DNA from 4 places in the Zoogloea sp. JDB1 genome. Region 3 is predicted to be linked to each of the others. Evidence: predicted binding sites of a transcription regulator. Region 3 holds the regulator's gene; each other region holds the start of a gene.

Region 1 (2,196 bases), 2.2 Mb from region 3:
TCGATCATCAAGGACATCGAACGGGCGATCCGCGCGCTGGCCGGGACGGGGGAGATGGCGATCCTGCTGGTGGAGCAGTACTACGACTTCGCGCGGTCGTTGGCGGATCACTATCTGTTGATGGAGCGGGGGGAGATTATCAGTGCGGGGCGGGGGGATGAAATGGAGGCTCACAAGGTGAGGGAGATGTTGTCGGTTTGACGACGCCGCACCTCTGTGGGGGCGAATTCATTCGCCCAGCACGGGTGGAGCCATTTGCCCTTGCCGGGAGGCTTTCCGTGGCTGAGCCTTGGATTGGCCGGGACTCGCCCCGGCGGGCGACCTTCTTTCTTGCGTCGCCAAGAAAGAAGGCAAAGAAGGCGACCCGTGCTTCACCGGTCGTCCGCGTTGCGGCCGACTTCCCTGCGCTGCTCGCAGCAGGCGGCCGGCGCGGAACTCGTCGGCTTCGCCTCCTCAGACAGCCGCGCCGGACTACCCCGCCTGCCGCTGTGCTGCTCGGCGGTTCAGGACGGGCTGTGGGGAGGCTCCGAGCGTTTGCTGAGGCTGGGGCTTAGCTGGTTCAAGTCCGAGGGAGGCTTACTTGCCTTTGTACTGGGCGAGCTCCCGTCCGAGATGAACCCGCTTCCTCCGGCGGTGAGAGCACTGCCCTCGGAGCTGAAAGAGTTCGGCTGGGAGCTGAGCTGGTTCAAGTCCAAGGGAGGCTTGCTTACCTTTGTACTGAGCCAGCTCCCGTCCGAGATGAACCCGCTCCCTCCGGTGGTGAGACCACTGCCCTCTGCGCTGAAAGAGTTCGGCTGGGGGCTGAGCTGGTTCAAGTCCGAGGGAGGCTCGCTTACCTTTGTACTGGGTCAGCTCCCGTCCGAGATGAGCCAGCTTCCTCCGGCGGTGAGACCACTGCCCTCGGCGCTGAAAGAGTTCGGCCGGGAGTTGAGCTGGTTCAAGTCCGAGGGAGGCTTGCTTACTTTGTACTGAACCAGTTTCCTCCGGCACGGCAGTTCGCCGCGCCTTTCCTGAAGGGGGCTGCCTGCCATAGCCACTTTGGGTGGCACAGACCCCGCCCGGCACGCCCGGAGCTCGGGCACCCCCGCAGGGGGCGCGGCAGCGGGGCACGTTTCTTTGCATCCTTTCTTGTCGTGTGACAAGAAAGGATGTCGCCCGCCGGGGCGAGACCCGGCCAACGTAAAGCAAAACAACGGAAATCCGCCCAGAAAACCTTCAAACCCATACAGCAAAGCACCACAAATGCCCCTGTTTGGTGCGCATACGGACATCGAGCCCCATAGACTAAGCCTGCGACCCCACACGCCAACCATTTTGGTGCATAGTCCGCGCCCCGCAAGCGCCGGGTTTCGCGCCATAAACCCGGCATTCGCCCCGAAACCCTGTATTCATGCGCTTCTCCGGCATACCGTTTGCTAATCTGACGCCCATGTCGCTCGCTCCCTGTCCTCCCGCCGAATCGAAAGCGCCATCGCGCCCCGACGCCGGCCACCACCTGAGCTGGCGCGCGCGCCTTGAACTGGGCTTCGACGCCACGCCCGACGGTCGCACGGTCCTGGCCCACCGCCTGCACGAAGGCCCGTTGCGGGTGCAGAAGGCGCTCTACCCGGAAGGGCCGGCGGTGTGCCATGCGCTGCTGCTGCATCCGCCGGCCGGCATTGCCGGGGGCGACGCGCTGACGGTGCAGGTGAAGGTGGGCGAGGGCGCCCATGCGCTGGTCACCACGCCCGGCGCCGGCAAGTGGTATCGCAGCCAGGGGCCGCTGGCCACCCAGCGACTGGATTTTTCGGTGGCGGCGGGCGGCGTGCTGGAATGGCTGCCGCAGGAGAGCATCGTTTTCGACCGGGTGCGCGGCTTCACCGAGACCACGGTCCGCCTGCAGGGCGACGCGGTGTTCGTCGGGCTGGACCTGCTGTGCCTCGGCCGCACTGCGTCCGGCGAGCGGCTGACCGCCGGCAGCCTGCGCCTGGCCTCGCGCATCGAGCGGGACGGGCGGCTGATCTGGAGCGAGCAGGGCGTCATCGAAGGCGGTTCGCGCCTGCTCGATTCGCCGGTCGGCCTGCGTGGCCAGCCGGTCGCCGGCACGCTGCTGGTGGCGGCGGAGGGCATCGACGCGGCGCTGCTGGAGGCCTGCCGGGCGGTGCTGCCGACGGTGGGCGAGGGCGGCGTGACGCGCCTGCCGGGCCTGCTGGTGGC
Region 2 (2,196 bases), 870 kb from region 3:
CCACCACGCCGGCCTTCGGCGACCACAGCACCAGCTTGCCGATCGCGTAGGTGAAGCTGCTGCCCGCCACACCGTCGCCTTCCTTGACGAGCTTGGCGGGGGTTTCATCGTCGGCCGCCAGCAGCACCTGGAAGGGCGCACCGGACTTGATCTGGGCGTAGAACTTGCCCGTCGAGCCGAACACCAGCTGGGCCTTGTGGCCGGTGGCCTTTTCGAACTCGGCGGCGATCTTCTGCATCGGCGCGGTGAAGTTGGCAGCCACCGCCACCGAGACCTCGTCGGCCCTGGCCATCAGGGAGGTGCCGGCGAGGACGGCGAACAGGGCGAGCGAACGCAAGGACGATTTCATTGAAGGACTCCGGTCAGGTTGAAATTCAGTCGAAGACGGCGAGGATCACCGACGTGGCCTGGAAGACCGCGCAGGCCGGCGTGCCGATGGCGAGGCCGAGGTTGTCGATGCTGTCGTGGGTCACCACCGAGGTGACGGTGCGTCCGCCGGGCAAGGTGATCGTCACTTCCGAGCTCACCGGCCCTTCGTGGATGCGGCTGACCTCGCCCCACAGATGGTTGCGCGCCGTGGTGCGCGCCTGCGGGTCGGTGATCAGCAGCACCGACGGCGCCTTGACGAAGGCGTGCACGTCCTGCCCGATGCCCAGCTCCAGCGTCTCGGCGCTCTCGCGGGTGATCACCGCCACGATCTCGTTGGCATCGTCGAGGCGCACCCGCACCTCGAAGCTCACCTCGCCTTCGCGCAGGCCGCTGATCGTGCCGGCGAACTGGTTGCGCGCGCTGGTGCGCATCGACATGCGGCGCAGCAGGGTCTGGAACTGGCGCATGCTGCCCTCCCCGCCGTCGCCGAGGCGAGCCGACAGGCGGTCGATGGCCTCCTGGTATTCCTGCTCCACCGCCCGGTACATCGCGATGACCCGGCGGCCGTAGTCGGTGAGGTTGGTGCCGCCGCCATGCTTGCCGCCCACCGAACGCTCCACCAGCGGCGCCTCGGCCAGGTTGTTCATCGCGTCCACGGCGTCCCACGCCGCCTTGTAGGACAGCGGCACGGCCTTGGCGGCCTGGGAGATCGAGCCGTAGCGGTCGATGGCCTCCAGCAGGCGGATCCGCGTGTCACCGAGAAAAGTGCCGAACTCGGTATCGACTGTCAGCTTCCCGACAAGCTTGTGGTGAATGGTGCGGCGGGTTGTCATTATTGTTCCTATATATATCGATATACAACGGAGCGTACTGTACTCCAGCAAATAGCGGGCCACCAACCCGCAGCGCGGCACGGTTGAAAGGAATCGACGCCCTTGCGTAAGCTGGCGGCACCATCGCATGCTGGCACCTGCAGCCATCGTTTCCGGAGAACGTCCCATGAAGATCAGTGCGCGCAACGCCTTCGACGGCACCATCGACGCCATCACGCTCGGCACCATCAATTCCGAGGTGGACGTGGCGCTGCCCGGCGGCCTGAAGATCATCGCCACGGTCGCCAACGATGCGGTCAGGGAACTCAACCTCGCCGCCGGCACGCCGGTCCAGGCCTTCGTCAAGGCCTCGTCGGTGCTGCTCGTGGCCGGTGGCGCGGGCGCCAGCCTGTCGGCCCGCAACTGCCTGGACGGCACGATCTCGGCGATCACCGAAGGGCCGATCAGCACCGACGTGGCCCTCGCCCTCGGCAACGGGCAAATCGTCCACGCCACGATCACCCATGAAAGCTCGGTCGCCCTCGGCCTCAAAGTCGGCGCTCCGGCCACCGCCGCGTTCAAGGCCCCGTCGGTGATCCTCGGCCTCGTCGGCTGAGCGCACAGACACCGTTCCGCCTCCTTCCTTCGGCAAGCACCGCGACACACGCGGCAAGAGCTGCAGCACTCCGCCGTGGCACCCTATATGCACTCAAATACAGCGAACGCCCAATCGAAGTGCATTTTGACAGCTTATTTGCGCATCAATCGGCGCCCAGGTTTCTCCTCTCTGCAAGCCGACCGTCTCTTTGCCTCACAGGCTTTCAAGAAAAGCCAGCAGTGCTCGACGCTCCTTCGCCGGCAACGCCGCGAAACGCCGGCTCGCCACCTTCGCCTCACCGTCGTGCCACAGGATCGCCTCCGTCAGGCTGCGCGCACGGCCGTCGTGGAGATAGCGCTGCTGCTCGCTGATCGTCTGCGTCAGCCCGATCCCCCACAGCGGCGGCGTGCGCCACTC
Region 3 (2,196 bases):
ACGAGATCGTTCACAACGAACAGGTCCGCCAGGTATACCTCGGCGAGCACTTCAGGCTCTGAGGCCCGATACGACTCATGAAGCCCAGCCTCCAGCTAAAACTCTCCCAGCATCTCGCGCTGACACCTCAGCTGCAGCAGTCCATCAAGCTGCTGCAGTTGTTGACCCTCGAACTCAACCAGGAGATCGAGAAGATCCTCCTGGAAAACCCCATGCTCGAGCGGGAAGAGCCCGAGGGCGACCTTGGCTCGAGCCGCGTCGAGGCCCCCGGCCCCGTGGCGCCGGCAGGCAGCGAAGCCGCGCACGAACGCGAGCAGGAGCAATCCCGGGAGTCGGAACGCGAGCGCGAACCGGACCATGATTTCGACAGCAGCGGCGAAGCCGGTGAATGGGCTGCAGCGGGCAGTGGTGGGCAACGCGACGACGATGACGAGACCGACTTCCAGGAGTTCCAGGCCGCCGTGCCGTCCCTGCGCGACCACCTGGACGCCCAGGTTGCGCTGACGCCGCTGTCCGACCGGGACCGGGCGCTGGTGCGCTTCCTCATCGAGGCCCTCGACGACGACGGCTACCTCAGCCAGGATCTGGCCGATCTGCTGCCGCTGCTGCCCCCCGAACTGGAAATCGAACTGGACGATCTCAAGATCGCCCTGCGCCAGATCCAGAGCCTGGACCCGGCCGGCATCGGCGCCCAGGACGTGGGCCAGTGTCTGGCCCTGCAGTTGCACACCCTGCCCCCCAGCGAGGCCCGTGAACTGGCCATCGCAATCGTCAGCGAGCATCTCGAACTGCTCGCCGCCCGCGACTTCCTGAAGATCAAGCGCGCACTGCGCTGCAGCGACGACACCCTGCGCGAAGCCCACGCCCTGATCCTCGGCCTCAACCCGCGCCCCGGTGCCCAGTTCTCCCAGGCCGACACCCGCTACGTGGTGCCCGACGTGGTGGTCCGCAAACAGCGCAGCAACTGGGTCGTCAGCCTCAACCCAGATGCGATGCCGCGTTTGCGCATCAACCAGCTGTATGCCCAGATCCTGCGCGACAACCGTGGCGCCAGCGGTTCCCTGTCCAGCCACCTGCAGGAGGCGCGCTGGCTGATCAAGAACGTGCAACAGCGTTTCGACACCATCCAGCGGGTTTCGCAAGCGATCGTTGACCGCCAGCGCCAGTTCTTCGATTATGGCGATGTGGCAATGCGACCGCTGACCCTGCGGGAAATTGCCGAACAACTGGATCTACACGAATCCACCGTTTCGCGGGTGACCACCCAAAAGTACATGGCCACACCGCGGGGCATTTTCGAGTTCAAGTATTTTTTCGGCAGTCACGTTGCCACCGACAGCGGTGGGGCTGCTTCCTCGACGGCGATTCGGGCGCTGATTCGCCAGCTCGTGGGAGCGGAAGACAAGAAGAAACCCTTGTCCGACGCCAAGATTGCCGAGTTGTTGGGCCAGCAGGGTATCGTCGTGGCTCGTCGGACAATTGCAAAATACCGCGAGTCCCTCGATATTCCGCCGGTCAGTCTGCGCAAAACCATCTGACAGAAAGGTAGCAACCATGAACCTCAACATCACGGGGCATCACGTCGAAGTTACGCCGGCCATCCGCGAGTACGTCACGAGCAAGCTGGACCGCGTGATCCGTCACTTCGACAACGTCACCAGCGTCGGCGTGATCCTCTCGGTGGAAAAGCTGCGTCAGAAGGCCGAAGTCACCGTGCACGTGCGCGGCAAGGACATCTACGTCGAGAACGAAGATGCCGACATGTACGCAGCCATCGACGGGCTGATCGACAAGCTTGATCGTCAGGTCCTGAAGTACAAGGACAAGACCAGCGACCACGGTCACGACTCCCTGAAGCAGCACCTCGCCGAGTCCTGATTCCCGGCGTCGAGTAATACCCTTTTCCCCGGGACCGTTGTGGCTATAATGCGCCCCAATTGACACAACGGCCCCGGCGGCCTCCGCCTCCGGATCTTCCTGAATCGCCTTTCACCGGCAACCTGTGTCGGCCCGTTCCGCACACGGGAGAGTCCTCGCATGAACCTCATCGCCAAACTTCTGCCGCCGACCAATGTAGTCGTCGGACTCGAGGCGAGCAGCAAGAAGCGCGCTTTCGAGCAAGCCGGCCTGCTGTTCGAGAACAACCACGGCATCGGCCGCAGCACCGTCTTCGACAGCCTGTTTGCCCGCGAGAAG
Region 4 (2,196 bases), 2.4 Mb from region 3:
AACAAGGACAAGGGGCTACCGCGGGAACTGCAGGGGGTGGCCCACCTGCCGTCGCAACCCTACGCCCCCGCGCCCGAGGACATATTGCCCCCACCGGACAAACCGCCGGAAGACAAGGTGATCGCCAAGCTGGACTTCCTGAAGGGCTGCGCTGCGGTCTATGCAGCATCCATCGGCGCATCGTCGATACGCCGCCTGATGGCCCTCGACGTGCAACCGATCATCGTGGACAACGGCCACGAGATCATGGACTTGCTGAACGAGGTCAGCTTTGCGCTGCATTACGGCGGACTGGCCTGGGTGGACCGCGCCGTGGCACGGCAGGAGAAATCACCCGAGTGCTTCGACAGCCTTGCCGACGGAACGTGGGACGTGGAGTCAACCGCCCTCAACCCGACAGTCATTCATCAACTGATCACCTCAATGGACGATTTAGCCTGACCGGTCTTCCCGCGGGGGGCGTGCCATCCACCGCAACAGGGGAGCGCTCGGAGCCTTGCCGGATAAATGGACTCTTGGGTTGTCCATTTATCCGGCCTTTTTCATTTCAGGCTCCGATGCTTTTTGCGCTGCTTGCACAGAGGCGAACACCGGTTGGACGGCGTTGTACTCAAACGAACGGTTTTATTTCCGGAAATTGAATTTCCAATTCAGAAGGGCGCGAAAATAAAAGGAAAAAGCAATTAAAGAATAATGGCATGCCCCTTGCTGAGCAATTTGCGCCAGTCTTCATTCAATCAAAAGGGGTAATAGAAATGAGCAAGAAACTGCGTCAATGCGCCATTTACGGCAAGGGCGGTATCGGCAAATCCACCACCACCCAGAACCTGGTCGCCGCGCTCGCAGAGGCCGGCAAGCGGGTACTGATCGTCGGCTGCGACCCGAAGGCCGACTCCACCCGCCTGATCCTCCACAGCAAGGCCCAGACGACGGTGATGCACCTGGCCGCCGAGGCTGGCTCGGTGGAGGACCTGGAGCTCGACGACGTGCTGCAGACCGGCTTCGGCGATGTGAAATGCGTTGAATCCGGTGGCCCGGAGCCCGGCGTCGGCTGCGCCGGCCGTGGTGTGATCACCGCCATCAACTTCCTGGAAGAAGAAGGCGCCTACGACGAAGACCTGGACTTCGTGTTCTACGACGTGCTCGGCGACGTGGTGTGTGGCGGCTTCGCCATGCCCATCCGCGAGAACAAGGCTCAGGAAATCTACATCGTCTGCTCCGGCGAAATGATGGCCATGTACGCCGCCAACAACATCGCCAAGGGCATCGTGAAGTACGCCAACTCCGGCAGCGTGCGTCTGGGCGGACTGATCTGCAACAGCCGCAAGACCGACCGTGAAGACGAGCTGATCATGGCCCTGGCCGAGCGCCTGGGCACCCAGATGATCCACTTCGTGCCGCGCGACAACGTCGTGCAGCACGCCGAAATCCGCCGCATGACCGTCATCGAGTACGACCCGACCGCGAAGCAGGCCGACGAGTACCGCGCGCTGGCCCGCAAGGTGATCGACAACACCAAGCTGGTGATCCCGACGCCGCTGGAAATGGACGGCCTCGAAGAACTGCTGATGGAGTTCGGGATCATGGAGCAGGAAGACGAGTCCATCGTCGGCAAGACCGCCGCTGAACTGGCCGTCGCCTGAGGCCCGTTCCGCCCACCCTGTCCGGCAGGCACGGGGGCTACTGCCCCCGAATGCCGCGCCGGACCGCAGCCTGGAGTTCGCCATGGCCATGATGATCGATCCGGATGCCTGCAGCCTGTGCGGCGACTGCAAGCCGGTGTGCCCGACCCGCTCGGTGCTGAAGAAGAGCGGCGTCTATTCCATCAACCCCGAAACCTGCACCGAATGCGATGGCGATCCGGCCTGCCTCGCCGAATGCGCGTCCGGCGCCATTACGCCGCTGTAGGCCGCGGTATGACGTCCAGACTTTCGGCGGAGCTCGCGCTGCGCATCGGCCTGGCGGCCCGCGCGTTACCGGGTGTGCCGGTGGCCGACGCGGTTCAAACCCTGATCGCGCTACTGGGGTTTCCGCTGACCGACCGCAAGCTCCGCTCGCTGACAGTGGCGCAATTGCGGGCCGCACCCGGCGGACGCCTCCCGCAGCTGCCGCGGCCGCAGCTGCGGGAGGCGCTGGCCTTTCTGGCGGACCGGGCGACCGTGAACATCATCGACACCACGATTCCGCCGATCCAGC

What was found. Region 3 encodes sigma-54, which starts transcription at its own class of promoters, with help from an activator protein. Its sites were predicted from a motif close to TGGCACGCTTNCTGCTNA; they were not measured.
Region 1: the regulator sigma-54 is predicted to act here: its motif matches at 1,402-1,419, upstream of AC1PPK_RS21570 (urease accessory protein UreD).
Region 2: the regulator sigma-54 is predicted to act here: its motif matches at 1,247-1,264, upstream of AC1PPK_RS09715 (TOBE domain-containing protein).
Region 4: the regulator sigma-54 is predicted to act here: its motif matches at 695-712, upstream of nifH (nitrogenase iron protein).

Annotation. Positions count from the first base shown of each region.
Region 1 is NZ_CM161496.1:4,744,805-4,747,000, reverse strand. It holds gene urtE (urea ABC transporter ATP-binding subunit UrtE) at 1-201, shown strand, start outside; gene AC1PPK_RS21575 (hypothetical protein) at 367-972, shown strand; gene AC1PPK_RS21570 (urease accessory protein UreD) at 1,430-2,196, shown strand, end outside.
Region 2 is NZ_CM161496.1:2,164,463-2,166,658, reverse strand. It holds gene modA (molybdate ABC transporter substrate-binding protein) at 1-349, opposite strand, end outside; gene AC1PPK_RS09715 (TOBE domain-containing protein) at 375-1,202, opposite strand; gene AC1PPK_RS09710 (TOBE domain-containing protein) at 1,369-1,797, shown strand; gene AC1PPK_RS09705 (di-heme oxidoreductase family protein) at 1,993-2,196, opposite strand, start outside.
Region 3 is NZ_CM161496.1:1,298,367-1,300,562, reverse strand. It holds gene lptB (LPS export ABC transporter ATP-binding protein) at 1-62, shown strand, start outside; gene AC1PPK_RS05700 (RNA polymerase factor sigma-54) at 78-1,538, shown strand; gene hpf (ribosome hibernation-promoting factor, HPF/YfiA family) at 1,555-1,878, shown strand; gene ptsN (PTS IIA-like nitrogen regulatory protein PtsN) at 2,038-2,196, shown strand, end outside.
Region 4 is NZ_CM161496.1:3,730,757-3,732,952, reverse strand. It holds gene AC1PPK_RS16890 (NifB/NifX family molybdenum-iron cluster-binding protein) at 1-441, shown strand, start outside; gene nifH (nitrogenase iron protein) at 756-1,643, shown strand; gene AC1PPK_RS16880 (4Fe-4S dicluster domain-containing protein) at 1,726-1,908, shown strand; gene AC1PPK_RS16875 (dinitrogenase iron-molybdenum cofactor N-terminal domain-containing protein) at 1,917-2,196, shown strand, end outside.